Regions from separate parts of the Streptomyces sp. NPDC048825 genome, predicted to be linked through region 1. Evidence: riboswitches for the same ligand, from Rfam matches in the RefSeq annotation. Region 1 holds a riboswitch; each other region holds the start of a gene.
The links. A riboswitch is a leader RNA that binds a small molecule or an ion and turns the genes downstream of it on or off. The one in region 1 is predicted to bind thiamine pyrophosphate.

Region 1 (10,085 bases):
CGACGAGATCTTCGTCGACGATCTGCACCAGCGTTACGAGACGGCCTGCGACCCGCGCCTGAACCGTAGCCAGTCCCTGGATCTGGCGTTCCTGGTGGCGGAGATGTACCGCGACCAGTAGCGGTTCGGTTGGTGCACAGACATGCGGTGGGGCGCGGATCACATACGATCCGCGCCCCACCGCACTTTTACGACGCGCGCCGGACGGGTAAGGTTAGGTTTGCCTCACCGATCAATCGGGATGGCGACCTGTCTATCCCGCTTCTGTCCCGTCGGGTGGTGAACCGCGTGTACGTCTGTAACTGCTTCGGGGTCACCGAGGCGCAGGTGAGGAAGCACGCGGAAGCGGGTGCGTGCACGCCACGCCAGATCGCCTCGGCCTGCAAGGCGGGCACCGACTGCGGTTCGTGTGTACGACGGATTCAGGCACTGTTGGGCCGAGGTGCGTGCCGTACTGAGGTGGCCGACCAGGCGCCGTCCGTGCTCGCCGAGCTGGCAGAGCTGGACGAAGCCGCTTAGGTGTGAAGCTGCGTAGGTGTGAAGCCGCTCAGCTGTCCGGCTGCTCGATGAGCTGGGCGATGTAGAGCGCCTCGCCGAGTTTCTCCACCAGTTCCAGCTGGGTGTCCAGGTAGTCGATGTGGTGCTCCTCGTCCGCGAGGATCGACTCGAAGATGTTCGCCGACGTGATGTCGCCCTTGTTCCGCATCACCTCGATGCCGCGCCTGAGGCGGTCGATCGCCTCGACCTCGACCTGCCGGTCCGCCTTGAACATCTCGGTGACCGTCTGCCCGACCCGGACATGGAACAGCCGCTGGTAGTTCGGCAGGCCCTCCAGGAAGAGGATCCGGTCGGTGAGCACCTCTGCGTGCTTCATCTCGTCGAACGACTCGGCCCGGGTGTACTTCGCGAGCTTTGTCCAGCCGAAGTTCTCCTGCATCTTCGCGTGCAGGAAGTACTGGTTGATCGCGGTCAGCTCGGCGGTCAACTGCTCGTTGAGGAATTCGATGACCTCGGGGTCGCCCTGCATTGCAGAGGCTCCTTCCGCGCGGGGGGACAGGCAGGATGCGCCGCATGATTCCACCGGCATCTGGGGCCGTCCAGTAAGTGCAGGCTTAGTAGCAGATGCCCGAATCGGGACAGGCCTGGTCATCTGCACCGTCTTTGGTCTGTCAGGATGGAGACATGGGTCAGCCGGTGGAGCGTGAATCTGGAGAAGCAGCGCAGTCGGAGCTTCCGCCGGGGCAGCGACTGCAGCGCGGCTGGCCGGTCACGCATTACGGGCCCGTCCCCAAGTTCCGGCCTGAGCGCTGGGAGTTCAGGGTTTTCGGAGCCACTGCCGACGGCGAGAAGCACTGCTGGAACCACGAGGAGTTCTCGGCTCTGCCATATACCACGGTCGTGGCCGATCTGCACTGCGTGACGAAGTTCAGCATGCTCGGCGCCGAATGGGGCGGCGTCCCGGCTCGTACGCTCCTGGAGATCGCCCCGCCCGCGCCCAGCGTCACGCATGTGATGGTCTGGGCGGAGTACGGCTTCAGCTCGAATCTCCGCCTCACCGACTTCGCCTCCGAGCGCACGATCTTCGCCACTCACAAGGACGGCGAACTCCTCACCGCGGAACACGGCTTCCCCCTGCGCCTGGTGGTGCCCCACCTGTACGCCTGGAAGGGCCCCAAGTGGGTCCGCGGCATCGAGTACATGACCGCCGACCGCCGCGGCTTCTGGGAGGAACGCGGCTACCACAACGTCGGCGACCCCTGGCGTGAACAGCGCTACTCGTACCAGGAGGAGCCGGGGGACGGCCCCGAGCTCTGAGTCTCCGAAATCTGAGTCTTCGAGCTCTGAGACCCCGAGCTCTGAGACTCAGCCGTCCCGGAGTTTCTTCAGTCGCTCCACGTCTGCCGCGTGGCCCTCCTTGCCGCCGGGCGTCTCGATGATCAGGGGTACGTCAGCGGTGGCGGGGTGGGTCATCAGGGCGCGGAAGGGGTCCTCGCCTATGTGGCCGGCGCCGATGTTGGCGTGGCGGTCCTTGTGGGCGCCTGCGATGTCCTGGGAGTCGTTGGCGTGGATCAGTTTCAGGCGGCCCTCGCCGATCGTGTCCACCAGCAGGTCGAGGGTCTGGTGCGTTCCGGTGGGGCCGGTGAGGTCGTGGCCCGCCGCGAAGATGTGGCAGGTGTCGAGGCAGACGCCGAGCTTCGGGTGGGCGTCGAGTGCCTCGAAGTACGGCCCGAAGTCCCAGGTCCTGGAGCACAGGGATGCGCCCTGGCCCGCGGTCGACTCGATCAGCAGGTCCGGGTCGTCGTCGTGGGTCAACTCGTCGAGCAGCGGCAGCAGATGATCGCGTACCTGCTTCAGCGCGACCGCACGTGTCCGACCGCCGGTCGCCGAACCGGTGTGTACGACGACTCCCCGCGCCCCGATCGCGCGCCCCCGCCGCAGTGAGTGCCGCAGCGACTCCACGGACCGCTCCAAGGTCACCTCGGTGTGCGAGCCGAGGTTGATCAGATAGGGCGCGTGGACGTAAGCGGGGATCGACCCCGCGGCGCAGGCCGCGCGGAACTCCTCGTCCTGCCGCGGATTCCCCGGTGGTGTCGCCCAGCCGCGCGGGTTGGCGACGAAGACCTGGACGGTCTCGGCGCCCAGATCACGTGCGTACGACAGGCCTACGGAGGCAAGGCCGCCGGACACGGGAACATGGCTGCCGACGGGGTTGCGGGACTGCGGAGTGCTCACCCACTCAGGGTGCCATGGGGGCCCGCGCGCCCCGTCGGCGCATGCCGATCAGCCCTGCCGACCTGCCGTCACTCGATCTCGATGGTGATCGTCGAGCCCTTCGGCGCCGTGTCTCCACCGGCCACCGACTGGCCCTTGACCGTGTCCCCGAAGAGCCCGAGGAAGCCGCGGTCCTCCTCGACCTTGAAGCCGGCGGCCTCCAGCTCCCCCTTGGCGTCGTCGACCTTGTCGCCCACCACGTCCGGGACCTCGATCTGCGGCGGGCCCTTGGAGATCGTCAGGGTGACGGTGTCGCCCTCGCTCAGCTGCCGGTCGGGGGACGGCGACTGCTCGGCGACCTGGCCGGCGTCGAACTCGGAGTTGATCTGCTGGGGTGCGATCTCGACCTTCAGACCCGCGTCCTGGAGCTCCTGCTGCGCGTCGGCGAGCTCGTCGCCCACGACCTCCGGCACATCCACCGGGCTGCCCTTGCTGACGGTGAGCGCGATCGCGGAGTCCGCGCGGCGTGTGGTGCCCGCACCCGGCTCCGTACGGATCACGAAGCCGAAGGGGACCTCCTCGCTGAAGTCCCTGGTGATCATGCCCGCCTTCAGGCCCTCGTCCTCCAGCCGCGCCTTGGCCTTGCCCAGCTTGAAGCCCTCCACATTCGGCACACGTACGGTCTCCGGACCCCTGGAGATCGTCAGCGACACCGGGTCGTTGTCACGGATCCGGGCGCCCGCCTCGGGATCGCTGCTGATGACCGTGCCGCGCTCGACGGTGTCGCTGTACTCGCGCTCGACCTTCCCCACATCGAGCCCGGCGCTCTCGAGCCGATCCGTGGCTTTCGCCTCGGTCATCGCGAGCAGCGGTGGGACCTTGGTGAACTGGCCGGAGTTGATGTACCAGACGCCCGCGCCGAGGCCGAGGGCCAGCAGCACGGCGGCGACGATCGCGAGTACGCCGCGCCGGGGGAGTGGGGTGCGGGTGCGGCGGCGCGATGGTGCGTTCGGAGGCGGGGTCGCCAGGATGCTCGTGTGCTGGAACCCGCGATCGCCGCCGTCCTCGTTCACGGGGAGCGGCCGCGGCATGGACAGCGAGCGCGGGATCACGCTCGTACGGTCCGCGCCGATGTCGTGGCCCTCGGTGAGCGCCTGCGGCGGCACCGCGTCCAGCTGCTCGGCGGTCAGCCCGCTGCGTGCGTCCCGGACCTGCGCGAGCAGGGCCACCGCGTCGTGCGGACGTACATCCGCGGTGCGCGCGGTCGCCGCCGCGACCAGTTCGTCGAGTTCGTAGGCCAGGCCCGGCACTTCCGCCGACGGCGGCGGGACGTCCTCGTGGAGGTGTTTGTAGAGCACCGCCGCGGGCGAGTCCGCGAGGTGCGGCCGGTCGCCGGTCAGCATCTCGTAGAGGACGATTCCGCAGGCGTACACGTCGACCCGTGGATCGGCCGTGCCGTGTTCTATCTGCTCCGGGGCCAGGTACGACACCGTGCCGAGCACGGACCCTGTCGTGTTCGTGACCGTGTCAACAGCCCGTACGAGGCCGAAATCGGCCACCTTGACCCGGCCGTCGTCCCCTATCAGGACGTTCTCCGGCTTCATGTCGCGGTGCACGAACCCGGCGCGGTGCGCGCCGCCGAGCGCGGCGAGCACCGGCTCCAGGATGTCGAGCGCCGCCCGCGGCTGCAGGGCCCCGCGCTCGCGCAGTACGTCCCTCAGGGTGCACCCGGCGACGTACTCCATGGCGAGATAGACGTACGGCCCGTCGGTCCCCTGGTCGAAAACCTGCACCACATTGGGGTGCGCAAGGCGGGCCACCGACTTGGCCTCGCGGATGAACCGCTCGACGAACGTGGCGTCCGCGGCCAGCGTCGGATGCATCACCTTGAGCGCGAGCACGCGGTCCAGGCGGGTGTCCACGGCCCTGTAGACCGTGGCCATCCCGCCGACCGCGATACGTGCGTCGATGCGGTAGCGGCCGTCGAGCACCTGACCGACCAACGGGTCCTGAAGGGTCGTATCCACGCAGGTGAGTCTACGAGCCGAGGCTGTCAACGCCGCGTGATCGGTGGAGATTCGGAGCCGGACTGCAGCCGAGCTGTGACGAGATCGCAGGTCAGACCGGGATCTACACCGAGAGGGGGCCATTGTCTCAGAGGCCGGTGATCGCGAGGGGAGCACTGCCTCTGGGGCCGGTGGCTGGATCGCGTCGCGTCTCCGCACGGGGCTGAGCCCCGTAAGGGAGCGAGGCTGTGACATTTGCGGCTCCGCGCGTGGCTCGACAAGCCACGGCGGGCCCGCAGCCGAGTTGCAACCCGGGGGTCTGGGGGCGCAGCCCCCAGTTTCGGGAAGGGGCGGGCTTGGGGAAAGAAACCCCCACTCGTTCAGAAAGCAGGCCGCTCCGGATCCAGCCGAGCCATCCCCTCCACAGGAGACGACGCCTCAGCGAAGTGCCGCCGAGGGATCCGCCCCGCAAGCCGAGCCAACCGCCCCGCCTCCACCGCATGCTTCATGGCCTCGGCCATCAAGACCGGCTCCTGAGCCCGAGTGACGGCAGACGCAAGCATCACACCGGCACACCCCAACTCCATGGCAAGGGCTGCATCGGACGCCGTACCGGCCCCCGCGTCCAAAATGACCGGCACGCGCGCGTGCTCCACGATCAACTGGAAGTTGTGCGGATTCCGAATCCCCAGTCCGGACCCGATCGGGGAGCCGAGCGGCATGATCGCCGCGCACCCCACATCCTCCAGCTTCCGAGCGAGAACGGGATCGTCGTTCGTATAGGGCAACACCGTGAACCCGTCATCGACGAGAGTCTCGGCCGCGTCGAGCAACTCGATCGGATCCGGCAGCAACGTGCGCTCGTCAGCGATGACCTCCAGCTTCACCAGCGAGGTGCCGAGCGCTTCGCGAGCGAGCCGAGCCGTCAGCACAGCCTCCCCGGCGGTGTAGCAGCCCGCCGTGTTCGGCAGCACACGAATACCGAGCCGATCGAGCACGGACAGCACCGAACCATGCACGGAAGCGTTTACGCGACGCATGGCGACCGTCGTCAGCTCCGTGCCGGACGCGACGAGCGAGCGCTCCAGCACATCGAGGCTGGGCGCCCCGCCGGTGCCCATGATGAGGCGGGACGCGAAGGACGTACCGCCGATGAGAAACGGGTCGTCGGCCATGGGTCAGCCTCCTTGGACGGCGGTGAGGACCTCGATGCGGTCTCCCTCGGAGAGGCGTGTGCTCGGCCACTGCGCGCGCGGGACGACGGTTTCGTTGAGCGCGGCGGCGACCCCGGAGGGCGCCGCGGTGAGGGTGGCGACCAGCGTGTCGAGGGCGGTGCCGGCGGCGATCTCCTGTCGCTCACCGTTGACGAAGACGTTCATGACGAAGACGTTCATACGGGCTGCTCCGTGCGGGCCGTACTGAAGCGCCTGGGTGTGAACGGGCGGGCCTCCTCCGGGAGTTCACCGGTGGTCAGCAGGTGCGCCATGGCGTCGCCCGTGACGGGGGTGAGCAGGACGCCGTTGCGGTAGTGACCGGTGGCCAGGAGCAGGCCGTCCAGTTCTGTGGGGCCGAGCAGGGGCGCGTTGTCCGGGGAGCCGGGGCGCAGTCCCGCGCGGGTCTCGGTGAGCGGGAGTTCGGTGATGCCGGGGACCAGCTCGTGGGCGTCGCGCAGCAGTTCGTACACCCCGCCCGCAGTCACCGTCGTGTCCCAGCCCAGCTCCTCACTCGTCGCGCCGACGACCAGCTCACCGTTCTCGCGCGGCACCAGGTACACATGGCTGCCCCGGACGACGGCCCGCACGGTGCGGCTCAGGAACGGCGCGTACCGCTTCGGCACGGTCAGCCGCAGCACCTGGCCCTTCACCGGCCGTACGGGAGGCAGTACGGCGTCGGGAACGCCCGCGAGCCGCCCGCTGAGGCTGCCCCCGGCGAGGACGACCTGGCCCGCGGCCAGCTCGGTGCCGTCGGTGGTGACGACTCCGGCGGCCCGGTCCCGTACGACGCTGAGCCGCTCCGCCCAGACCCGGTGGAAGACCACTCCGGCCCGCTCGCACGCCGCGACCAGCGCCTTGGCGAGCCGCCGTGGATCGATCTGGTGGTCGCCGTCGACCCTGAGCCCTCCGCGCACGCCCGGCGCGAGCATCGGCTCCAGGCGCCGACACTCGCGCCCGCTCAGCCACTCCGACTCCAGGCCCGACTGGGTTTGCAGGGCGTGCAGTTCGCGCAGATGGGCGCGGTCGTCGGCGTCCAGCGCGACGGCCAGCGCGCCGCACTCGCGGTAGCCGAGGTCCAGGCCCGTCGCCTCGGTGAGCTCGGCGGCGAACTCCGGGTAGCGCCGGGCGGACGCCAGATTGAGGCCGAGCAGGGTCTGCTCGCCGTAGTGGAGCTCGGTGACGGCGGCCAGCATTCCGGCGGCCACCTGGGCCGCTCCGCCGCCGGGGTCGGGGTCCACGAGTGCGGTGGCGAAGCCGCGCTGCGCGGCACGCCAGGCGGTCACCAGGCCGATGATCCCGCCCCCGACGATCAGGACGTCGGATGTGTCGGATGTGCTTGACGACGCGTGCGATGCGAGCGATGTGCGCGACATGGGCGTCCAGCCCCTCCCTTCGCCGGCATGACCCGGATCAGGTTCGTACGGTCGGAGGCCGTCCCAGCCTCCCTCTCAGTCCGGTGCGTCCGGACTCCCGCGAGTGCTCTAGGTTGGCCACCCTAACTCTTCGTGTCACACCTCAGTAAGGGAGCCGCACGGCATGGCCGGTTCGCTCGACGGTCTCGTCCTCGCCCCCGTCGCGGACCAAGCCCCAGGTCAGGTCGGTACGCGCACCCGCTTCTCGTACCACGAGAAGGACGGCGAGATCTGGGCCGAGTACGCGGGCGGCGACGTCGTACGCGGCCACCTGGTGGGTACACGTGAGGGTGACCGCCTCGACTTCCGGTACGTGCAGCTGAAGCGGGACGGCAGCACCTCCTCGGGACACTGTCTGTCCCGAGTGGTCGAGCTTGCCGACGGGCGCGTACGCCTGGAGGAGACCTGGGAGTGGGAGTCGCAGACGGGCAGCGGGACGAGCGTGGTGGAACAGCTCGCCGACGACCGCTGACGACCGCTGACGGCCGTGCAAGACGTCATGACGGCTGTGCAGGACGTCACTGATCTCTCCCGCTGACTGACACAACGTCAGTTGACTATGGTGATCGCGTGAACGAGCAGACGCGGGAACGGAGCCGGGCAGCGCGACGACGTGTCGTGATCGTCGGCGCGGGCATGGCCGGCGTGCAGACCGCGGTCGCCCTGCGGGAACAGGGTTTCACCGGCACCGTGACGCTGATCGGCGCGGAGCCGCACCAGCCGTACGACCGCCCGCCGCTCTCCAAAGCAGTCCTGCTCGGCACGGCCGAGGGCTCCGCCTTCGACGTCGACTTCGAGGCCCTGGGCATCGAGCTGCGCCTGGGGCTCGAGGTGACCGGCGTACGTCCTATTGATCATGAACTCGACACGGCCATGGGGTCCGTTCCGTACGACGTCCTGGTCGTCGCCACGGGTGCGGAGCCCATGCGGTTGCCGGGCGCGGAGGGCGTACCGGGGGTGCATCTGCTGCGCACCCTGGACGACGCCGAGCGGTTGCGGCCCGTGCTCGCCCGGCAGCACGACATCGTGGTCGTCGGCGCGGGCTGGATCGGCGCCGAGTTCGCCACGGCGGCGCGCGAGGCCGGGTGCGCGGTGACCGTCGTCGAGGCCGCCGACCGGCCGCTCGCCGGCGCACTGCCCGCCGAGGTGGCCGCTCCCATGACCGCCTGGTACGCGGACAGCGGCGCATCGCTGCGCACCCACGCGCGCGTGGAGCACGTCGAACCCGGGGCGGTCGTGCTGGACGACGGCTCGCGGCTGCCCGCGGGGGCCGTCGTCGTGGGCATCGGGGCGCGGCCCGCCACCGCCTGGCTGACCGGTTCCGGGATCGAGCTGGGCGCCCATCGCGAGGTGGTCGCGGACGACCACCTGCGCACATCCGTCCCGGACGTGTACGCGGTCGGGGACTGCGCCTCCTTCCCTTCGCGCAGGTACGGCGAGCGTCTTCTGGTCCACCACTGGGACAACGCCCTCCAGGGCCCCCGTACGGTCGCGGCGAACATCATCGGCGAGACGCCCGCCGCCTACGACCCCGTGCCGTACTTCTGGTCCGAGCAGTTCGGCCGCTTCGTCCAGTACGCGGGGCACCACGCGCGCGCGGACGCCACGATATGGCGCGGCGACCCGACGGGCCCGGCCTGGTCGGTGTGCTGGCTCCGGGAGAACCGGCTGGTCGCCGTGCTCGCGGTGGGACGGCCCCGGGACCTGGCGCAGGGCCGCAAGCTGATCGAAGCCGGTGTCCCGATGAATCCGGAACTGTTGTCGGACCCCTCCCGGCCCTTGAAATCGGCGAAATCGGCGACCGCGTAGGGCGACAGGACGGGCCGCCGGGGTCCGGCGAACGGCCCAGGCGGGGCGGCCACGACTTCCGACTGTCAGTCCGGGATGGCACGCTTAATCCCGTGACCGAGATTGACGCAAAAATCGATGCTCTCGTCCCCGCCTGGCTCACCCTCCCCGACATCGCCGAACAGCTCGGCGTCGAGGTGACCCGTGTGCGGCAGCTGGTCAAGGAGGGCCAGCTCATCGCCGTACGCCGTGGTGAGAACCGAGCGCTGCACGTCCCCGCCGCCTTCATCGACGGGGACAAGGTCGTCAAGGGCCTGTCCGGAACCCTGACGCTCCTGAGGGACGACGGCTTCACGGACGAAGAGATGCTGGAGTGGCTCTTCACCCCCGACCCGAGCCTGCCCGGCACCCCCGCGCAGGCCCTCAGTGAGAACCGAGGTACGGAGGTGAAGCGCCGAGCCCAGGCGCTCGCCGTCTGACCTGAACACACCGTCGGCGTACGGGCCGTGCCCCGCACGGCAGGGTCCGTACGCCACCGACAACGGGGGATTTACGCATGCCCGAAACCATCGCACGCGCACAGCTCGCCGACGCCCGGGTCTACCTCTGCACGGACGCCCGAAAGCGCCAGGGCGACCTCGCCGGGTTCCTGGACGCGGTCCTCGCCGGCGGTGTCGACATCGTGCAGCTGCGCGACAAGGGCATGGAGGCCGCCGAGGAACTGGAGCACCTCCAGGTGTTCGCCGAGGCCTGCGCGCGGCACGGCAAGCTGCTCGCGGTGAACGACCGCGCGGACGTCGCCCATGCGGCGGACGCCGACGTGCTGCACCTGGGCCAGGGCGACCTGCCCGTCCCCGCCGCCCGCGCGATCCTCGGCGACAAGATCCTGATCGGCCGCTCCACACACGCCGATGCGGAGGCCGCATCCGCCGCCGTCGAGGACGGAGTGGACT
Region 2 (10,085 bases), on a different contig from region 1:
CCGCACCCCACGACACTCATCGGATCCGTGCAGCGTGCGCTGCGCCTCCTGGAATCCGCCGCCCGGCACGAGCACGGGGCGCCCGCCAAGCAGCTGGCCCGCGAGGCCCAACTCGCGCTGCCCACGGCGTACCACCTGCTGCGCACCCTGGCGCACGAAGGGTATCTGCGCCGCGAGAAGGGCCTGTTCTTCCTCGGCGAGGCGGCCGAGCGACTCAGCAGCAGCGCTGCCCGGCAGAAACGTCGCAGCACGGTCGTCGACGCGCTCGCCCAGTGGCGCGATTCCATCGGTGTGCCCGTGTACTACGCCGTCTACCGAGAGGGCGAGATCGACGTCCAGTGTGTCGCCGACACCCCGGCCAATCCGGCGGTCGAGGAATGGGCCGACTTCCGCGAGACCGGACACGCCCACGCGATCGGCCAGTGCCTGCTGTCCCAGCTCGACGAGGAGGCCCGCCGCGACCACCTCGACCGGTATCCCGTGCAATCGATCACTCCGTACACGGTGCGTGACGATCACATTCTGTTGCGGCGCCTCGAAGGGACCAAACGCATGAAGCCCGTGATCGAGCGTCAGGAATACGCGTTGGGGACGGTCTGCGCCGCCATCCCGATCATCGCGGGCAACACGGTCGGCTCAATGGCCATCTCACTGCCCGCCCACCACGCGGACCGACTGCTGCCCGCGGCGCGGCAGTTGCAGAAGGAGATCGGCAGGCTGCCAGGGACGCTCGCCGTCTCTATCAGCATCTGAAAACTCACTCCTTGTGATCTGGTGTGTACGTTCAGCAAGATGCCAGCAGTGTCAGGTGGATGGTTCCTGGCCAGTCGACGGCAGACGGCGGGGTAGGCGATGCGCGAGTCAGTAGTACAGGCAGAGATCATGATGAGCTTTCTCGTGTCGGAGGAGCTCTCCTTCCGCATTCCGGTGGAGCTTCGATACGAGACATGTGATCCCTATGCCGTGCGTCTGACCTTCCACCTGCCCGGCGATGCCCCGGTGACCTGGGCCTTCGGCCGGGAGCTGCTGATCGATGGGGTGGGGCGGCCGTGTGGGGTCGGCGATGTGCACATTTCGCCCGCCGGCTCCGAGGGGTTCGGCGATGTGCTGATCCGGCTCCAAGTGGGCGCCGACCAGGCGCTGTTCCGCTGCGGAGCGGTGCCGCTCGTGGCGTTCCTCGACCGCACGGACAAGCTGGTGCCACTAGGCCAGGAGCACTCCCTTGCCGACTTCGACACACATCTCGACGAGGCCCTGGACCGCATCCTGGCGGAGGAACAGAGTGCGGGCTGAATCGTACGGTGCTCAGGGTGCCGTAACGCTTCAGCGCTTGCGGCGGCGGCCCCTCCCCCCGAGTACCGGCGTCCTGACGCCCGCCTGGGGCTGCTCCGGTGGTGGCGTCTGAGCCGCAGACGCGGATCCGGGGCGGTCCGCCGAGACCACGAGAGCGGCCAGGGCCGTAGTGACCGGTACGGAGGCGACCAGGCCGATCGAGCCGACGAGCGTACGCACGATCTCCACGGCGACCAGCTCACTGTTGGCCACCGTCCCCACGCTGCTCTGAGCGATCGAGAACAGCAGCAACAGGGGCAGCGCGGCGCCCGCATACGCGAGGACGAGCGTGTTGACGACGGACGCGATGTGGTCCCGGCCGATACGGATGCCCGCCCGGTACAACCCGCGCCGGCCCATCGACGGATTGGCCGCGTGCAACTCCCAGACCGCCGATGTCTGCGTCACCGTCACATCGTCGAGCACACCGAGCGAACCGATGATGACGCCCGCGAGCAGCAGACCGCTCATGTCGATGCTCGGATACAGGCCATGGATCAGACCGGTGTTGTCATCCGTGTTGCCGGTGAGCGCGGACCAGCCGATGAACAGTGAGCCGAGCACCCCGATCAGCAGCAGCGAGAGCAGTGTTCCGAGCACCGCGACCGATGTTCGGGCGGACAGTCCATGGCAGGCGTAGAGCGCGATCAGCATGATCGCGCTCGCCCCGACGACCGCGACGACCAAGGGGTTCGAGCCCTGCAGGATCGCAGGCAGGATAAAGAATGTCAGGAGGAGGAAGCTGACGGCCAGCGAGATCAGCGCCATGACACCGCGCATCCGGCCCACCACGACCACGGCGAGCGCGAAGATCCCTGCGAGCAGCGCCATCGGGAGCCTGCGGTTCACATCGGTGACCGAGTACTGGAGGTCCCTGGGAGCGTCGGGCGCGTACGCCACGATCACATCCTGCCCCTGGCTCAGCTGCCGAGACGAGTCCGGCTGGACGATCTCCGTGAAGGTACGGCCCTTGTCCTTGCCGGTGTCGACCCGGACCGTCGCCTTCTTGCAGGTGCCGGTCGCCTGCTGCTGAGCGGACGAGCCCTCCGCGGTCGAGGTGTCGCCGGTCGGGGTGCCCCCGGAGGCGTTGACGGACTTGCAGTCCACCTCGTCGACCTTGGTCACCGTGGCCTCTTGCGTCTGCCGGTCGAAGCCGACGCCGGTGCGTTCGTGGGGTGGGGCGCCTCCTGGCCACAGCACGGCCAGGCCTACGACGACCGCCGTGGCGAAGGGAATCAGCACCGCGGCGATGACCTTGCGCAAGTGTTTGGACACGGGGGCTGGAGGGCCATGGCCATGGCTATGCGCATGGCTGTGGCCATGACCGTCACCAGAGCCGTGGTTGTCACCGGGGCCGGGCCCGTGCGGCGGTTCGGACGGGGGAAGCGGGGGCTGATGCGTTGTAGTCACCGACCGATCATCGCAAGAACGAAAGGGGCCCACTGTTCAGCGCGCCCAGTATGACGCTAGCGTGGAGGGACCTTTTGCACACGCGGGAGCTCGGAGCACCGGGCTGAGAGGGCGCTGACCTCCGTCCCAGCGATGTTTCACGTGGAACATCGCCGTACGGAAACCGCTGCGTCGACCGCTGAACCTGTTACCGGGTAATGCCGGCGTAGGGAGTAGGTCTCATGACCAACAAGGACGTACGTACGCCTGCCTCCAGCCAGACGGACGAGGACTCAGCCTCGTCCGGGAACGGCGAGGCCGGGAAATCCATCGGCTGGCACAAGGCTTATGTCGAGGGCTCGCGCCCCGACCTACGGGTGCCGGTCCGTCAGGTGCACCTCACCAACGGCCAGTCGGTCACCCTGTACGACACCTCCGGCCCGTACACCGATCCAACTATCGACACCGATGTCCGCAGGGGCCTGGCGCCGCTGCGCGAGAACTGGATCATCGCCCGCGGCGACACCGAGGAGTACGCGGGCCGTCCCATCCGCCCCGAGGACGACGGGATCAAGCACACCTCGCCGCGTGGCGGACTGCGCAACCTCGACGCCGTCTTCCCGGGACGTCCGCGCCAGCCGCGCCGGGGCATCGGCGGTACGGCCGTCACGCAACTCGCGTACGCACGACGTGGCGAGATCACACCGGAAATGGAGTTCGTGGCAGTCCGCGAGAACGTCGACCCCGAGGTCGTACGTGAGGAGATCGCCGCGGGGCGGGCCGTGCTGCCCGCGAACGTCAACCACCCGGAGATCGAGCCGATGATCATCGGCAAGCGGTTCCTGGTGAAGGTCAACGCCAACATCGGTAATTCGGCGGTGACTTCCTCCATCGAGGAGGAGGTCGAGAAGATGACCTGGGCGACCCGTTGGGGTGCCGACACGGTCATGGACCTGTCCACCGGCCGGAACATCCACACCACCCGGGAGTGGGTGCTGCGCAACTCCCCCGTCCCCATCGGCACGGTGCCGCTCTACCAGGCGCTGGAGAAGGTCGACGGCCGTGCCGAGGAGCTGACCTGGGAGATCTACAAAGACACGGTCATCGAGCAGGCCGAACAGGGCGTGGACTACATGACCGTCCACGCGGGCGTGCGCCTGCCGTACGTACCGCTCACCGCGAACCGCAAGACCGGCATCGTCTCGCGTGGCGGCTCGATCATGGCGGCCTGGTGCCTGGCGCACCACAAGGAGTCGTTCCTCTACGAGAACTTCGAAGAGCTGTGCGAGATCCTGGCCGCCTACGACGTCACGTACTCGCTCGGTGACGGGCTGCGGCCCGGCTCGATCGCGGACGCCAACGACGAAGCCCAGTTCGCGGAGTTGAGGACGCTGGGGGAACTCAACACGATCGCCAAGCGTTTCAACGTACAGACCATGATCGAGGGCCCGGGACATGTCCCGATGCACAAGATCAAGGAGAACATCGACCTTCAGCAGGAGATCTGCGATGAAGCTCCGTTCTATACGCTCGGCCCGCTGACGACGGACGTCGCGCCGGCGTACGACCACATCACCTCCGGCATCGGTGCCGCGATGATCGCCTGGTGGGGCACGGCCATGCTCTGCTATGTCACGCCCAAGGAACACTTGGGCCTGCCCAACCGTGACGACGTCAAGACCGGCGTCATCACCTACAAGATCGCCGCCCACGCAGCCGACCTCGCCAAGGGGCACCCAGGCGCGCAGGAATGGGACGACGCGCTGTCCGACGCCCGCTTCGAGTTCCGCTGGGAGGACCAGTTCAACCTGGCCCTCGACCCCGACACGGCCCGAGAGTTCCATGACGAAACCCTCCCGGCCGAGCCCGCCAAGACGGCCCACTTCTGCTCGATGTGCGGGCCGAAGTTCTGCTCGATGAAAATCTCTCAAGACATCCGCCGCGAACACGGCGGTACGCAGACGGAGATCGAGGAAGGCATGGCGCAGAAGTCGCAGGAGTTCGCAGCTGCGGGTAACCGGGTGTATCTGCCGCTCGCCGATTGACCTGATCCGGGCGCGGCAGCAGTGCACCGCTCCGGGCTCCGGCCCTCGACTTCGTCGTCGTGGGCCGGAGCGGCCGTGCGGCTTGTCCGTCCGGCCGGGACTCGGGGTCCCGGCTCGGCTGCTTCTGGTCTTGCCTCGGCCGCGCCCCTACTCCGGCTGATGCTCCGGGCCCCCGAAGTCCGGGCTTGAGAAGTCCGGGCTCGAGTAGCTGGGGCGGGGGCCTGCCGCGGGGCCGCCGTCGGGGCTGCTGAAGCCCGGGCGGTTGTAGCCGAGATGGGGGATTCGGCTGGTCGGCTGCGGCGATGTCGTACGGTCGAGGGCCGCTGAGCCCGGGTCGGCGAGTGCCTCTCGGAGGAACGGCATGATGCCGCGCTCCAGGAGGGCCTCGCGCCAGGCTTCCCTCGCCCGGCTCAGTTCCTCGCTCTGCTCACCCCGCGTGCCGGCCTGGAGCGAGCTCTCTCCGTTGCGCAGGGCGGTGAGCAGCAGACCGACCGCGGCGATCAGGATCGCGGCCGCGGTCACCGCGCCGAAGACCCACCCAGTGGTGAGGAGGGTCCGGGCGAACGCCGGCTCGGGGTTGAGCATCTTCAGGAGGTAGCCGACGAGCAGGAAGATTGCCGAGGCGGTGCCGGCGAGGACCGGAGTGAGTACCGCGGCGACGGCGACGGCGCCCGCCCCGGCGGGCTCGGTGGCCTCCCCCACCGTGGCGGCGAGCCCCACCGCGCTCGTGCCCGGGTCCGTGGATCCGGATCCTTCGTGGACGCGTGGCGTGGGCGGCGCCGGCCGGCGCAGTTGCTCGCGGACCTTTACGTAGTGCTGGTATTCGGTCGCCGCGGCCGCCGTGATGAGAGCGGAGGCGTTGAGCGCCATGGTGCGCAGTTGTTCGGGGTTGAGCCGCTGGCCGACAGCGGCGAGTTCCGGACGGTGTGGTGCGGAGCGCAGCGCCTCATCGAGGACCCGCTCGTACTCTTGGCGGTCCTCACTCAACAGGTGCTGCGGAACGCTGTTCATGTGCATCCCCCGATGCTCCGTAGGGCTTGGGGCTCGGCATGCTGACGAGCCGTCGGGCAGAAACGGAGGGGAGCCTGCTACGGATAAGCCGATGGTAGAGCGGGGACGGTACGAGGTGACAGGGGGTTTCCAGAAATTGCCCCTCGATAGGCCCCGTTCTCGGTGGAAGAACGCCTGCCCGGAAAAGGGTCAGCTATCCAGGGGCAGTTGCTGGACCAGTAGCTTTCCGGCCATGGTCACGCCGCCGTCCATCGCGATGGCCAGCCCGTCCGCGTACACATGCGGTCCTTCGACCACAGGGCCCGCGGCATCGTCGCTGTCCTCGGAGCCGACCTCGCCGAGGAGGTACGGAATGGGGCTGTGACCATGGACGATGCGAGAGCCACCGTACATGTCAAGGAGTTCGCGCACGGCTTGTGCGCCCCCGTCGTCGCGGAACGCGAATCGCTTGGTGAACTTGCGGAAGAGGTCCCAGCATTCGTCCGCGTCGTTGCGCGTGAGGGCTTCACGGACGGTGTCGTTGACCGCTTCGATGGAGTCGCCGTAGTCGAGATAGGCGGTGGTGTCGGAGTGCACCAGCAGGTGCCCGTCCGCCAGCTCCATCGCGTCGAGGCGGGCCATCCACTGCAGATGGTGATCCTCGAGGCGCTCCATATCGGTCTTCTGGCCGCCGTTGAGCAGCCAGGCGGCCTGGAAAGTGGCCGTACCGGCACCGGAGTTGACGGGAGTGTCGCCGAATCGCTTGGCGCCGAGCAGCAGCAGCTCGTGATTGCCCATCAGCGCCTTGCAGTAGCCGCCGGCCGCGGCGGCCTCGGCGGACAACCGCATCACGAGGTCGATGACGCCGATGCCGTCGGGCCCTCGGTCGGTGAAGTCCCCGAGGAACCACAGTCGTGCGGTGCCCGCCGACCAGTGGCCGTCGATGTCGATGAGGCCCTTCTCGCGCAGTGCGGCGACGAGTTCGTCGAGGTAGCCGTGTACGTCGCCCACGACGTACAGCGGGCCCGGCCCGGCGGTGGACTGCGGGACGGTCGTGGCTTCGGGGCTGACCGGCACCTGAAGGGTGTCACCGCGGTTGATGACGGGCAGATCGCGCTGCGTCGGCGTGTAGCCCTCGGCGTCCTCGACCGGTCTGGTGCCCTCACCGGGAGGCATCTGCTGCGCATGAGGGCGCTGTTGCGGATGAGGTCCGGGCTGGGCGTACGGGCCGGGCTGCGCATACGGATCGGCTTCGTGGACGTACGCGGGCACGCGGAAGTCGCGCACCGTCGGCGTCCGCACCTCGGGTCCCTGACCGGCCCCCTGAGTCATCGACCCCTCCACCACCATCGCGCCGCATCTGCACCGCACTGGACTGCCTGGTCGCAGCGGCCCGCGGTGTCGTGCGCCCATCATAGGAATGCGGATCGCGCCATGTGATGACCCAGGGGTGGTGAATCGGGGCAGGACCCCAGTTCATCGTGGTTTTCTCCCGAATTGGGAGCAGCTTTCTCACCTGATGCCACCGCCTGACGTCACCTCTCCTCGGGTGATCGGGGCGGGCTGACGGTCGTACGGGGCGGCCGTCGATCGGAGGAGGTCCGCACGATCAACTCCGTCGGTATCACCTGCTCGACCGGTTGGTCCGATTCGACCCCTTCGATGGCGTCGATGAGGAGCTGGACCACGGCCGTGCCGATGTGGCGCGGCTTGAGTGAAAGCGTGGTGAGGGGTGGCTCGGTGTTGGCGTACACCGCGGACTCGCTGCAGCACACGAGCAGCAGATCCTCCGGTACGCGCAGACCGTAGCGGCGGGCGGCCGTGAGGAGGTCGGTGCCGTTCGGGTCGAACAGTCCGTACACGGCGTCAGGCCGGTCGGGCCGGGCGAGCAGCCGGTCGGCGGCGGCGGATCCCGCGCAGGGATCGTGCGCGGGGTAGGCCTCGTACACCGGTTCCTGGCCGACGCGCTCGCACCAGTGCAGGTACGCGGTCGTCGACAGATGCGTGTACGTGTCCGTCGAGGTCCCGGTGAGCAGGCCGATCCGGCGGGCGCCCGCGTCAGCCAGGTGGTCGAGGATGCCCAGGACCGCGGCTTCGTGGTCGTTGTCCACCCAGGCGGTCACCGGCAGCGAGCCGGCCGGGCGGCCGTCGGAGACCACCGGCAAACCCTGGCGGACCAGTTCGCTGACGACGGGGTCCTGGTCGGAGGGGTCGATGACCACGGTTCCGTCCAGGGCCACGTTCGACCACACGTCGTGGCGCGAGGTGGCGGGAAGGATGACCAGGGCGTAGCCACGGGCGAGCGCGGCCGAGGTGGCGGCTCTGGCCATCTCCGCGAAGTACGCGAACTCCGTGAAGGTGAAAGGTTCATCCCCGTAGGTCGTCACGGTCAGGCCGATGAGGCCCGACTTTCCGGTACGGAGCGTGCGGGCCGCGGCGGAGGGGCGATAGCCCAGCCGGTCGGCGACCTCGCGGACATGGCGTCGGGTGGCGTCCGGGAGCCGGCCCTTGCCGTTGAGTGCGTCGGACACGGTCGTGATGGAGACCCCGGCGGCGGCGGCTACGTCTCTGATGCCCGCCCGGCCCGGCCGACTGCCTCGACGGGAGGTCTCCGCCCGGCTCACCTGGTGCTTCCCTGCTGCTGTCATGGCGAGCCGATAGTAGGGCTCATGCGGTGGGGTAGTGCGGACGCATATTCACTCGTTGACAGGCACGTTTCTGCATGGTCGATAGTGCTCAATTTCCTTGGAACATAAGGTAGTTGAGCGATTCAATGACAGTACGTCACTTGTGGGGGCGCATGAGCCTGCCGAATGGGTCATGTTTCGAAGAGGTCTCAACTCACCTGCATGGGGGATGCGCGCCACGGCGTGAGCCACCGGCGCTTGAACCGGACAGCGGCGCGCCCCCCGCTTCGTACGCCTCCGTCGGCCCGATGCCAGGGGCCGCCTACGCGGTCGGTCCCGGGCCATACGCAGCGGCGCCGAATCCTCATAAGGTGAGGAGTATTGGAAGCCGGTGGTGGTCATGAGGAGGACTGCGGTGAGCGAGACGAGCCCCAAGCTGCGTGCCGAGCTGGAGGGTATCCCCACGTACAAGCCGGGGAAGCCCGCCGCGGCCGGCGGTCGGGTGGCGTACAAGCTGTCCTCCAACGAGAACCCGTATCCGCCGCTGCCCGGGGTGATGGAAACCGTGGCCGCCGCGGCGGGGTCCTTCAACCGTTACCCGGACATGGCGTGCACGGCGCTGATGAGTGAGCTGGCGGACCGGTTCGCGGTGCCGCTCACGCATCTGTCCACCGGCACGGGCTCGGTCGGCGTCGCCCAGCAGCTGTTGCAGGCCACGAGCGGTCCCGGTGACGAGGTCATATACGCCTGGCGGTCCTTCGAGGCGTACCCGATCATCACGCAGATCAGCGGTGCGACGTCGGTGCGGGTGCCGCTCACGTCGGGGGACGTGCACGATCTTGACGCGATGGCGGACGCGGTCACCGAGCGGACGCGGCTGATCTTCGTCTGCAACCCCAACAACCCCACCGGCACCGTGGTGCGCCGGGCCGAGCTGGAACGCTTCCTCGACCGGGTGCCGAGCGACGTCCTCGTGGTCCTCGACGAGGCGTACCGCGAGTTCATCCGCGACCCCCAGGTGCCGGACGGCGTCGAGATCTACCGCGCGCGGCCGAACGTCTGCGTACTGCGTACGTTCTCCAAGGCGTACGGACTCGCCGGACTGCGGGTCGGCTTCGCTATCGCCCATGAGCCGGTGGCCGCGGCGTTGCGCAAGACCGCCGTGCCCTTCGGTGTGAGCCAGCTCGCGCAGGACGCGGCGGTCGCCTCGCTGCGCGCCGAGGACGAGCTCCTCGGCCGGGTGGGCTCGCTGGTGTGCGAGCGAATTCGCGTCGTCGAGGCCCTGCGTGCGCAGGGCTGGACGGTGCCGGAGACCCAGGCGAACTTCGTCTGGCTGCGGCTCGGCGAGCGTACGGTCGACTTCGCGGCGACCTGTGAGCAGGCCGGGGTCGTCGTGCGGCCTTTCCCGGGGGAGGGCGTGCGCGTGACGATCGGCGAGACCGAGGCGAACGACATCTTTCTGAAGACGACGGAGGGGTTCCGCAAGGAGCTCTAGCCTCCCGCGGCCGGCAGGGTTCCGTCGGGGACGGGGCTCTGCCGGCGGGTCTCCTGCCCTCTCTTCGCGTCACAACGCTCTGACCTGCGCTTCCGCGCCAGAGGCCGGATGGTCCAACCTTAGGGACCCCCCACCTCTCACGCCTCGAACGGTCATGCGTCATAATTGCTTGTGAATGTGAACGCGTTCACAAGCTTGCCCGGTTGG
Region 3 (10,085 bases), on a different contig from region 1:
CGACCCGGCGCCCGTCCTGGTGCCCGAGCTGAACGCCTGGGAGAACGCCGCGCTGCCGCTGATGCTGCGCGGTGCAGGGCGCCGCCAGGCCAAGGCCACCGCCCTGGAGTGGCTGGAGCGCCTCGACATCGGCAGTTGTGCCCGTCGGCGCCCGTACGCCCTGCTCCAGGCCGAGCGCCAGCGCGTCGCCATCGCTCGCGCGCTGGTCCCGGCGCCCACCGTGCTCTTCGCCGACGAGCCGACCGCGCCACTGCACCGCGTCGACCGTGCCAATGTCCTGCGTACGCTCACGACGGCGGCCCGTTCGCACGGCATCACGGTCGTGCTGGCCACGCACGACGCGGACACCGCGGCCCTCGCCGACCGCAGGGTGTCGCTGCTCGACGGGCGGCGCGTGAACACCGTCCATCTGCCCGAGGCCACCGAGCCCGAGTCGGAAGGCCGGGCCGCGTGCTCGCTCTCCGCCTAGCCCGGGGCGCCCGGCCCGCCGTGCAACTGCGCCGATTCCTGGTCGCGGTGGCTTCGGCGGGCACGGGCTTCCTGCTCCTGTGCACCCTGGGGTTCGCGATGGGGCACTCGCACGATTCGTCGGGCGCGGTCATCCGGCTCGCGTGGTGTCTCGCGCCGCTCGCCGCCACCGTGCAGTTTGCGGTGGCGGTGGCCCGTACCGACCCGGCCACCCGTCCCCGCCCCGGACTCTTCGCCATCGGCCTGGGACCGGGCCGGCTGATGCTGCTCGCGGCGATCTCCACCGCGGTGTCCTGCACGCTCGGTTCGCTGGTCGCGCTGCTCTGCGTGCTCCATCTGCGCGGCGATCTGAGCGGTCTGCCCTTCGACGGCGAGGCCGCCGAACTGCTCGCCGGGAACCAGCCGTTGCCCCTCGCGGCCACGATCACGCTGCTCGCGCTGGTGCCGATCGCCGCGTCGCTTGCGAGCGCGCTGTCCCTGCGCCCACGTGGAGGCAGGAAGTCCGGCGCCCGTACGACCTACGGTACCGGCACACAGGCAGGCATCACCGAAGCCAACGGCTCCGCGCTCAGCGACGCCCACCCCGACGACCCCGGCCCGCCGGTGCACCCGTATCCCGCTCCCACCGCCACTCCCACCGGCCTGCCCTGGGGCGTGGCGGTGCTCGCGGCCGGCCTCGCCGTCGAGACGTACGCGAGTCGCGGCGGCCCCGCGTCCGGTCCCGGCCTGCCCGGCCTTCAGGCGGGCGGCTCCGCCGGTGTGCTCCTCGGCTGGGCACTCACCACGCTGGGCCTGGCGATGGCGGGCCCCGCGCTGACCCACCTGAGCGGCCGGCTGCTCCAGGCGGTGCGGCCGGGCGCGTTGCGGCTGCTGGCCGGGCGCATCCTCATGGAGGAGGCGGGGCGCATCGGCCGACCGCTCGGTGTGGTGTGCGCGGTGACATCGGGGGCGTACGCCATGGCCGCGCTGTATACCGACGCCCGCCCCGAGATCGGGCCGCTCACCGTGCTGGGCGTGCTGCTTGTGGCGGGCTGCGCCGTCGGGACGCTGCTGACGGCCGCGGTCGAGGCCAGGCAGGACCGTACCGACACCACGGCGGCACTGCTCGGGCTCGGCGCGCCCGCCACACTGCTGCGCGGCGCCGCCGCACTCCGCGCGGGCGCGCTGCTCGCCGTCCTCGGCCCGCTGACCTGGGCGATCGCAGGGCTGGCGGCAGTGCCGCTGACCGACTGATCCCCTGTACGAAAAAAGTACGCGCCGGCCGATGAGTTTTCCGCGAGGATCTGGTCCAACCCTGCGAACAACACTTCACCGCGCAAAAGGGGAGAGACCGCACATGTACCAGCAGATGATCTTCGTGAACCTCGCCGTGAACCACATCGACGCCTCGAAGAAGTTCTTCACCGAGCTCGGCTACGAGATCAACAAGCAGTTCTCCGACGAGAACTGCGCGAGTATCGTCATCAGCGACACGATCGTCGCGATGATCATGACGAAGCAGCGCTACGCGGACTTCACGAAAAAGGAGATCGCGGACTCGACGAAGACCAGCGAGGTGCTGCTGTGTCTGAGCGCCGAGAGCCGCGAGAAGGTCGACGAGCTGGTCGACAAGGCCGTCGCCGCGGGCGGCACGGAGACCCGCGAGCCCCAGGACTACGGCCAGATGTACGGCCGCTCCTTCGACGACCCGGACGGCCACACCTGGGAGATCATGTGGATGGACCCGGCGGCCGTCGAGGGCTGAGGTCCAGGCGCAACGCGTTGCTTACGCGGCCACTCCTAGCATGGGCGGGTGCAGACTATGCCCGCCCATGCGGCCCACCACCAAGACAACGAGATCGAGACCCTCGAAGAGTTCGACGCGATCGTCTCCGCTCGTGGCACTCTCGCCGGATTCCGCGTCCAGGCCGTTGATCTGACGGACCGTACAAGGGAGTTACTCACCACCGACACCGCAGGCGCCGTATTCCTCGGCTGCCCGATGCGGGAGGAGGCGGCGGCGAAGGTCCGCGCCGCCGGCGCACTGGTCTTCCCGCCCGTCCCGGACCTGCCCTTCGACCCGTACCGCGGTCATGTCTACACGCCCGGCGAGCTGTTCGCCTCACTCGACAAGGGCTACGAGCAGACGCCGGACGCCCTCGCCTACGCCTGGTTCCAGCAGACCAAGGCCGACGGCGACGTCTACGCGTCGATGCTGCGCTCCGTCCACGACGACTCCGTCTCCGACGCCCTGGACGAACTCCTGCGCGGGACACGGGTGGTGGGCGTGATGGGCGGCCACGCGATGGCCCGCGGCACCCAGGCGTACGAGCGCGCCGCGCGGCTCGGGCGCGCGCTGGCACAGGCCGGTTTCACGGTGGCGACGGGCGGCGGCCCGGGAGCCATGGAGGCGGCGAACCTGGGCGCGTACGCGGCGCCGTACGACGACGCGATGCTGGAGGATGCCTGCCAACTCCTGGGCAAGGCGTCGTCGTTCATGCCCTCGATCACCGATTGGGCGCGATGCGCGTTCGAGGTGCGCGAGCGCTGGCCGAAGGGCAACCACTCGGTCGGGATCCCCACCTGGTTCTACGGCCATGAGCCGCCGAACGCCTTCGCCTCCCACATCGCCAAGTACTTCGCCAACGCCACCCGCGAGGACGGCCTGCTGGCCCGCTCGAACGCGGGCGTCGTCTTCCTGCCGGGCGCCGCCGGGACCGTACAGGAGGTCTTCGACAACGCGACGCCGAATTACTACGAGTCGCGCGGCGAGCCCACCCCCATGGTCCTGGTCGACCGCGTCCACTGGACGGAGCGGCTGCCGGTCTGGCCCCTGCTCCAGTCGCTGGCCAGGAACCGCTCGATGGAGCCGCGGATCGCCCTCGTGGACCACGTCGAGGAGGCACCGGAGGCATTGGTCCGGCTGGCTCGGACAACCGTCGGCTGAAGCCAAGGGCGGGCCAGGGCGGGCCACATCTGTCATTCGAACGTGGCCCGCTCCAGCCAGAACCCCAGCAGCCCCGGTTCGCCCAGGACCTCCAACTGCCCGCCGTCCAGCGGAAGCCGGCGGTAGAAGGCGAGCAGCACCTCGGTGAGCGGCCCGCGCAGCGCGACCGTCGCCTTCTCGTGGCCGCGGCGCCAGGTCACACCGTCCTCCGTGAGCACGATGAACCACTCGGCGTTCAACTCGGCCGGGGTGTCGGTCGCGTGGAGGTGGATGCTGCGGCCAGGCCCGCGCAGCTCACTCGCCGCGTCCTCCGGCATCGCCCGCTGCGCGTACTGGACGATCTGCAGCCACTCGTCGATCGCGTCGGCGGCCAGCTCGGGCGCGACCTCGTAGCGCGCACTCGCCGCGATCGCCGCGTCCGCCCGGTGGATCACCGTCTCCAGCGTCATTCGCCGCGCCCAGAAACCGGCCGTCCGCTCCCAGGACCAGGTCCAGACCGCGGCGTCGGGCCCGGCGGCGCGCAGGGTCGCGGCGGCTTTCTCGGCACCCTCGGCCAGCCAGGCGTCGAGGGCGGCGGGATCGTCTTCCTCGAGCCCCGCCAAGCCGGACACCCGCGATTCCGGGACCTCCTCGGTCGCCCTTGTACGCACGATGTGCTCGGCCCAGCGGTGTGCGCCGCCCACGTGCACGGCAAGTTCCCGCAGCGTCCAGTCCGGACAGGTCGGGACGGTCACGGCGAGATCGGCGCCGTTCAAGTGCTTCCTCAACAGCTCGGTCTGCGCGACGATTTCATCGCAGTAGCGGTCATGTCCGAGGCCGGCTCCGAGTAGCGTCATGCACGGAAGCCTAGGTCTCCGTGTCCTGGTCCAGCACGACAATTTCCGCCGAGTCGAAGGTCACCCCGACCTCGTCCCCGGGCTCCGGCGCATCCCGCAGCGCGCACGCCGCCTCCAGGCGCGGCGCGCCCTTCGGCTGCAGATGTACGGAGACATGGGTGCCGCGGAACGTGCGCGCCGCGACCGTGCAGCGCAGCCCCTCCGCCGGCGGCACGAGCCGTACGCCCGCGGGCCTGATCAGCAGCGGAACCTCGCCCTGGGGGGCACCGTCGGGCACCGGAACCTTGCCCCACGGCGTGTCCGCGGCCTCCCCGCTGACGCTCGCGCCGGCCACATTCTCGAAGCCGAGGAAGCGGGCGACGAACTCGTCCGCCGGCCGCTGCCACACCTCAAGTGGCGTACCGGACTGGGCGATCCGCCCGTCTCGCATCACCACGACCCGGTCGGCGAGCGCGAACGCCTCGCCCTGGTCGTGAGTGACCGCGAGCACGGTGGTGCCCAACTCGCCGAAGAGTTCCCGGAGTTCGACGACGAGCCGCTCGCGCAGGGAGCGGTCGAGCTGGCCGAGCGGTTCGTCGAGCATGAGCAGCCGGGGGCGCGGAGCGAGCGCCCGAGCGAGCGCGACACGCTGCTGCTCGCCTCCGGAGAGGGAGGCGATGGCCCTGGACGCGGCTCCCGGCAAGCCGACGAGCTCCAGCAACTCCCGTACTCGTACGTCTTGTTGTGCCTTCGACGCGCCGTGCATCCGCAAGCCGAAGGCCACGTTGCCGCCCACATCGCGCTGTGGGAAGAGCTGGTGGTCCTGGAACATCAGGCCGACGCCCCGCTTGTGCGCGGGGACCCCGCCGAGGTCCTGGCCGTCCAGGAACACCCGCCCGGAGTCGAGGTGTTGCAGACCCGCGACGACTCGCAGCAGCGTCGACTTGCCGCTGCCGCTGGGCCCGAGCACGCACACGATCTCGTGCTCGGCGACGTCGAGGCCGACGGCGTCGAGGGCGGGTCGCCTCCCGAACCGTACGGTCGCTTCATCGAGCGTGAGCATCGATTCCTGCATGAGCTTCGCGTCCCGCTTGTGGACCGCATCGCGCTTGAGCATCGTCAGAACTCCCCCGTCCGGTCGGTGCGGATGCGTTCGAGCAGGAGCAGCGCCACCGCGCACACCACCATCAAGATCGTCGAAAGGGCCATCGCCTGACCGTAGTTGAGCTCGCCCGCGCGCCCGAGGAGCCGGGCCACGGCGACCGGCAGCGTCGGGTTGTCCGGCCGCGCGATGAAGACGGTCGCGCCGAACTCGCCGAGCGAGACGGCGAAGGCGAACCCGGCCGCGATCAGCAGGGCCCGCCGCACCATCGGCAGATCGACCTCCCGCCAAACCCGCCACGGCGAGGCCCCGAGCACGGCCGCCGCCTCACGCAGCCGCACGTCCACGGCCCTCAGGACGGGCAGCATGGTGCGTACGACGAAGGGGACGCCGACCAGCGCCTGGGCGAGGGGCACCAGGATCCAACTGCTTCTCAGGTCCAGCGGCGGCTCGTCGAGCGCGATCAGGAATCCGAAGCCGACGGTCACCGCGGAAACGCCGAGCGGGAGCATGAGCAGCGCGTCGAAGCCCCGCACGAAACGGCCTGCGTCCCGGCGGGTGAGCGCGGCGGCCGCGAGACCGCCGATCAGCAGGGCGAGGGCGGTGGCGGCGCAGGCGTACTGCAGTGAATTGCCGACGGCCTCGATGGGCGGGACGAGGAAGACGCCGCTCTCGTCATCGGTCAACGCCTTGTAGTACGCGAATCCGGGCGCGTCCAGCGAGCGTTGGACCAGCACGGCCAGTGGCAGAACGAGCAGTACGGCGGCGGTGCCGAGGACGGCGGCGAGCAGCGTCCACTGCCCGGCGCCACGCGGCCGTCGCGCGGTCACGGAGGCGTCGACCAGGCGCAGGGCCGTCTCTCGGCGGCGTACCGTCCATGCGTGGACCGCGAGGATCGCCCCCACCGCCACGAACTGGATCATGGTGAGCACTGCAGCCGTGGGGAGGTCGAAGATCTCCGAGGTCTGCCGGTAGATCTCGACTTCGAGCGTGGCGAAGGTGGGACCGCCCAGGATCTGCACCACACCGAAGGAGGTGAAGGTGAAGAGGAAGACCATCAGCGCCGCGGCGGCCACGGCGGGGCTCAGCGCGGGGAGCGTGACCTTGCGCCAGGCCGCGAACCGTGAGGCGCCGAGCACCCGCGCGGCCTCCTCCTGACGTGGGTCGAGTTGCGACCAGAGGCCGCCGACGGTGCGTACGACGACGGCGTAGTTGAAGAAGACGTGCGCGAGCAGGATGGCCCAAACGGTGGTGTCGAGGCGGACGCCCCACAGTTCGTCGAGCAGACCGCCCCGGCCGACCAGGGCGAGGAACGCCGACCCGACGACGACGGTCGGCAGGACGAACGGGACGGTGACGACCGCGCGCAGGATCTGCTTGCCCGGAAAGTCGAAGCGCGCGAAGACATACGCGCCGGGGAGCGCGATGAGCAGCGTGAGCGCCGTGGAGACGAACGCCTGCCAGGTGGTGAACCACAGCACATGCCGGATGTCGGGCTGGGCGACGACATCGGTGATCCGGCCGAAGTGCCAGACCCCGTCGGCCTCGAGGCCGCGCGCGACGATCGCGGCGACGGGGTAGGCGAAGAAGAGCGCGAAGAACACGACGGGCACGACCAGCAGGGCGAGCCGCGCCACGCTCTTTCCGGGAGCCGGTGCCTTGGGGCGTCCGGCCCTTACTTCAGTACGAGCGACGTCCATGACTTAACCCACTGGTCACGGTTCTTGGCGATGTCCTTGGGCGCCATGACCTCGGAGTCCTCCGCCGGGGCGCCGTACTTCGTGAACTCCTCGGGGATCTGCGCGTCCTCGCGCATCGGGTACACGAACATGTTGAGCGGCATGTCGGCCTGGAACTTCATCGAGATGAGGAAGTCGATGAGGGCCTTGCCGCCCTTGGCGTTCTTGGCGTTGCTGAGCAGTCCCGCGTACTCGATCTGCCGGAAGCAGGTGCCGTAGGCGACGCCGGTCGGTGCGGTGTCCGGCTTGGGGTCGGCGAAGACGACCTCGGCGGGCGGAGAGGAGGCGTAGGAGACGACGAGCGGCCGGTCCCCCTTCGCCTTCTTGCCGCCGGCGGACCCGGAGAACTCCTCGTTGTAGGCCTGCTCCCAGCCGTCGACGACCTTCACGCCGTTGGCCTTGAGCTTCGTCCAGTAGTCCTGCCAGCCGTCGTCGCCGTATTTTGCGGCGGTGCCCAGCAGGAAGCCGAGGCCGGGCGAGGAGGTGGAGGCGTTCTCGGTGACGAGGAGGTCCTTGTACTCGGGCTTGACGAGGTCGTCGAAGGACTCCGGCGGGGTCAGGTCGTTCTCTTCGAAGTAGGCCTTGTCGTAGTTGACGCAGATGTCGCCGAAGTCGATGGGCGTGACCCGCTTCTTCTGCTGGTCGATCCGGTACTCCGGGGGCAGCAGATCGGAGTCCTTGGCCTCGTACCCCTGGAACAGGTCGTTGTCGAACGCCCGGGACAGCAGGGTGTTGTCGACGCCGAAGAGGACATCGCCCTGCGGGTTGTCCTTGGTGAGGATCGCCTTGTTGAGGGCCTGGCCTGCGTCCCCGTCCTTGAGGACCTTCACCTGGTAGCCGGACTGCTTCTCGAAGTCGCTGATCACGCTCTTGGACGCCGCCCACGAGTCATGGCTGACGAGGGTGACGGTCTTGGACTCCGAGGCCCCTTCCCCGTCCCCGGAGTCGGACGACGTGCAAGCGGACAGCGTGACCAGACCGAGCCCGACGGCCACGGCCACGAACTTCTTGGTGGTGCTCACTGGGATCCCTCCTGGGGATGACCAGAAGAGACGCGGCCCTGCCCGGCACTCTCGGAGAACTCCCGAGGCTCCCGGGCAGGGCGCAACAGCTGGCTCGAGTGAAGACCGAACTTCCTACCCAGAATGACCTGGGCGAGGTTCAGAGGGTCTGCGGCCGTGCCGCACTCTCAGCGCTGTGGCGCTCCCCTGTCGGATTTTGCAGGTATGAAGGTGTGTACGGAGGTCAGAGTACCGCCTGATCCGCCCGTGCCCACCGCTCGGCGGACGCTGTGATCAGCCCGTGCCCTGACTCCCGTCAGCGCTCGGTGGCCGCGAGCTGTCCGCACGCCCCGTCGATCTCCTGGCCACGGGTGTCCCGGACGGTGACCGGCACCCCGTGCGCGGCGATCGCCTCGATGAACGCCTTCTCGTCCTCGGGCCGGGAGGCGGTCCACTTGGAGCCGGGCGTCGGGTTCAGCGGGATCAGGTTGACGTGCACGGGCTTGCCCTTGAGCAGCCGGCCGAGCCGGTCGCCGCGCCACGCCTGGTCGTTGATGTCCCGGATCAACGCGTACTCGATGGACAGCCGGCGCCCGGACCTGGCCGCGTACTCCCATCCGGCGTCGAGGACTTCCCGCACCTTCCAGCGCGTGTTGACGGGTACGAGGGTGTCGCGCAGTTCGTCGTCCGGCGCATGCAGCGAGATCGCGAGCCGACACTTGAAGCCCTCGTCGGCGAACCTGTGGATGGCGGGGACCAGTCCGACGGTCGATACGGTGATGCCGCGCTGCGACAGCCCGAGGCCGTCCGGCTCGGGGTCGGTGAGCGCCCGTATCGCCCCGACGACGCGCTTGTAGTTGGCGAGGGGCTCGCCCATGCCCATGAAGACGATGTTGCTGAGCCGCGCCGGCCCACCGGGGATCTCGCCGTCCCTGAGAGCCCGCATGCCGTCGACGATCTGGTGCACGATCTCGGCGGTCGACAGATTCCGGTCGAGCCCGGCCTGTCCGGTGGCGCAGAAGGGGCAGTTCATGCCGCAGCCCGCCTGCGAGCTGATGCACATGGTGACCCGGTCCGGGTAGCGCATCAGCACGGACTCCACGAGCGTCCCGTCGAACAGCCGCCACAGGGTCTTGCGGGTGGTGTCCTGGTCGGTCGACAGATGCCGCACGACCGTCATCAGCTCGGGAAGCAGCGCCTCCTGAAGCTTGGCGCGCGAACCGGCGGGGATGTCGGTCCACTGCTCCGGGTCGTGCGCGTATCTCGCGAAGTAGTGCTGCGAGAGCTGCTTGGCGCGAAACGGCTTCTCACCGATCGCTGCAGCGGCTTCCTTGCGCTCGGCGGGCGAGAGATCGGCAAGGTGCCGCGGCGGCTTCTTGGCTCCGCGGGGGGCGACGAAAACGAGTTCTCCGGGCTTAGGCATGGCCATACAAGTGTCGCAGACATACGAAGAGGGGCCCGCCACCTGTGGACAACGAGCCCCTCGCGTATGAACGTGCAGGTCAGTGGCGATGCACAAAGGTCACCCGGAGCCGACGAAGATCACCATCAGCAGCCACACCACCGGCGCTGTCGGCAGCAGCGAATCCAGTCGGTCCATGCTGTGTCGACTTGCCGCTACCGCGGCGCGGCGCCGTGCCCCTCTTACCTCAGCCGGACCCCACGAAGAGGACGAGCAAGAGCCAGACCACTGGCGCCGTAGGTAGCAGCGAATCCAGTCGGTCCATGATCCCGCCGTGCCCCGGAAGCAGCGTCCCCATGTCCTTGATGCCCAGGTCCCGCTTGATCATGGACTCGCCGAGGTCTCCGAGGGTGGCGGTGACCGCGACCGCGAAGCCCATCAGCAGGCCCTGCCACCAGGTGCCGTCCTCGATCAGGAACTGCATGAACAGGGCGCCCGCCGCCATGGCGAAGGTGACCGCGCCGAGCAGGCCCTCGCGGGTCTTGCCGGGGCTGATGCGCGGAGCGAGCTTGTGCTTGCCGAAGCGCCAGCCGATGGCGTAGGCGCCCGTGTCACTTACCACGGCCAGCGCC

Region 2: linked by a shared signal. The riboswitch ahead of thiC (phosphomethylpyrimidine synthase ThiC) and the one ahead of thiO (glycine oxidase ThiO) in region 1 are both predicted to bind thiamine pyrophosphate.
Region 3: linked by a shared signal. The riboswitch ahead of ACGFNK_RS33335 (thiamine ABC transporter substrate binding subunit) and the one ahead of thiO (glycine oxidase ThiO) in region 1 are both predicted to bind thiamine pyrophosphate.

The regions. Positions count from the first base shown of each region.
Region 1 is NZ_JBICUR010000004.1:103,562-113,646, forward strand. Features, by position in the region: gene ACGFNK_RS11855 (class II 3-deoxy-7-phosphoheptulonate synthase) at 1-121, shown strand, start outside; gene ACGFNK_RS11860 (bacterioferritin-associated ferredoxin) at 280-519, shown strand; gene bfr (bacterioferritin) at 548-1,027, opposite strand; gene ACGFNK_RS11870 (sulfite oxidase-like oxidoreductase) at 1,183-1,815, shown strand; gene ACGFNK_RS11875 (deoxyribonuclease IV) at 1,864-2,733, opposite strand; gene pknB (Stk1 family PASTA domain-containing Ser/Thr kinase) at 2,802-4,739, opposite strand; gene ACGFNK_RS11885 (thiazole synthase) at 5,099-5,893, opposite strand; gene thiS (sulfur carrier protein ThiS) at 5,897-6,097, opposite strand; gene thiO (glycine oxidase ThiO) at 6,109-7,305, opposite strand; TPP riboswitch at 7,303-7,416, opposite strand; gene ACGFNK_RS11900 (hypothetical protein) at 7,469-7,816, shown strand; gene ACGFNK_RS11905 (NAD(P)/FAD-dependent oxidoreductase) at 7,915-9,153, shown strand; gene ACGFNK_RS11910 (Rv2175c family DNA-binding protein) at 9,246-9,611, shown strand; gene thiE (thiamine phosphate synthase) at 9,689-10,085, shown strand, end outside.
Region 2 is NZ_JBICUR010000011.1:209,698-219,782, reverse strand. Features, by position in the region: gene ACGFNK_RS26280 (IclR family transcriptional regulator) at 1-753, shown strand, start outside; gene ACGFNK_RS26275 (SsgA family sporulation/cell division regulator) at 853-1,293, shown strand; gene ACGFNK_RS26270 (YibE/F family protein) at 1,324-2,742, opposite strand; TPP riboswitch at 2,815-2,971, shown strand; gene thiC (phosphomethylpyrimidine synthase ThiC) at 2,964-4,766, shown strand; gene ACGFNK_RS26260 (hypothetical protein) at 4,914-5,783, opposite strand; gene ACGFNK_RS26255 (metallophosphoesterase) at 5,967-7,103, opposite strand; gene ACGFNK_RS26250 (LacI family DNA-binding transcriptional regulator) at 7,292-8,404, opposite strand; gene hisC (histidinol-phosphate transaminase) at 8,799-9,878, shown strand.
Region 3 is NZ_JBICUR010000016.1:175,753-185,837, reverse strand. Features, by position in the region: gene ACGFNK_RS33370 (ABC transporter ATP-binding protein) at 1-469, shown strand, start outside; gene ACGFNK_RS33365 (hypothetical protein) at 451-1,701, shown strand; gene ACGFNK_RS33360 (VOC family protein) at 1,805-2,212, shown strand; gene ACGFNK_RS33355 (LOG family protein) at 2,261-3,394, shown strand; gene ACGFNK_RS33350 (maleylpyruvate isomerase family mycothiol-dependent enzyme) at 3,427-4,230, opposite strand; gene ACGFNK_RS33345 (ABC transporter ATP-binding protein) at 4,241-5,284, opposite strand; gene ACGFNK_RS33340 (ABC transporter permease) at 5,329-7,011, opposite strand; gene ACGFNK_RS33335 (thiamine ABC transporter substrate binding subunit) at 6,987-8,072, opposite strand; TPP riboswitch at 8,166-8,270, opposite strand; gene rlmN (23S rRNA (adenine(2503)-C(2))-methyltransferase RlmN) at 8,368-9,474, opposite strand; gene ACGFNK_RS33325 (phosphatidate cytidylyltransferase) at 9,701-10,085, opposite strand, start outside.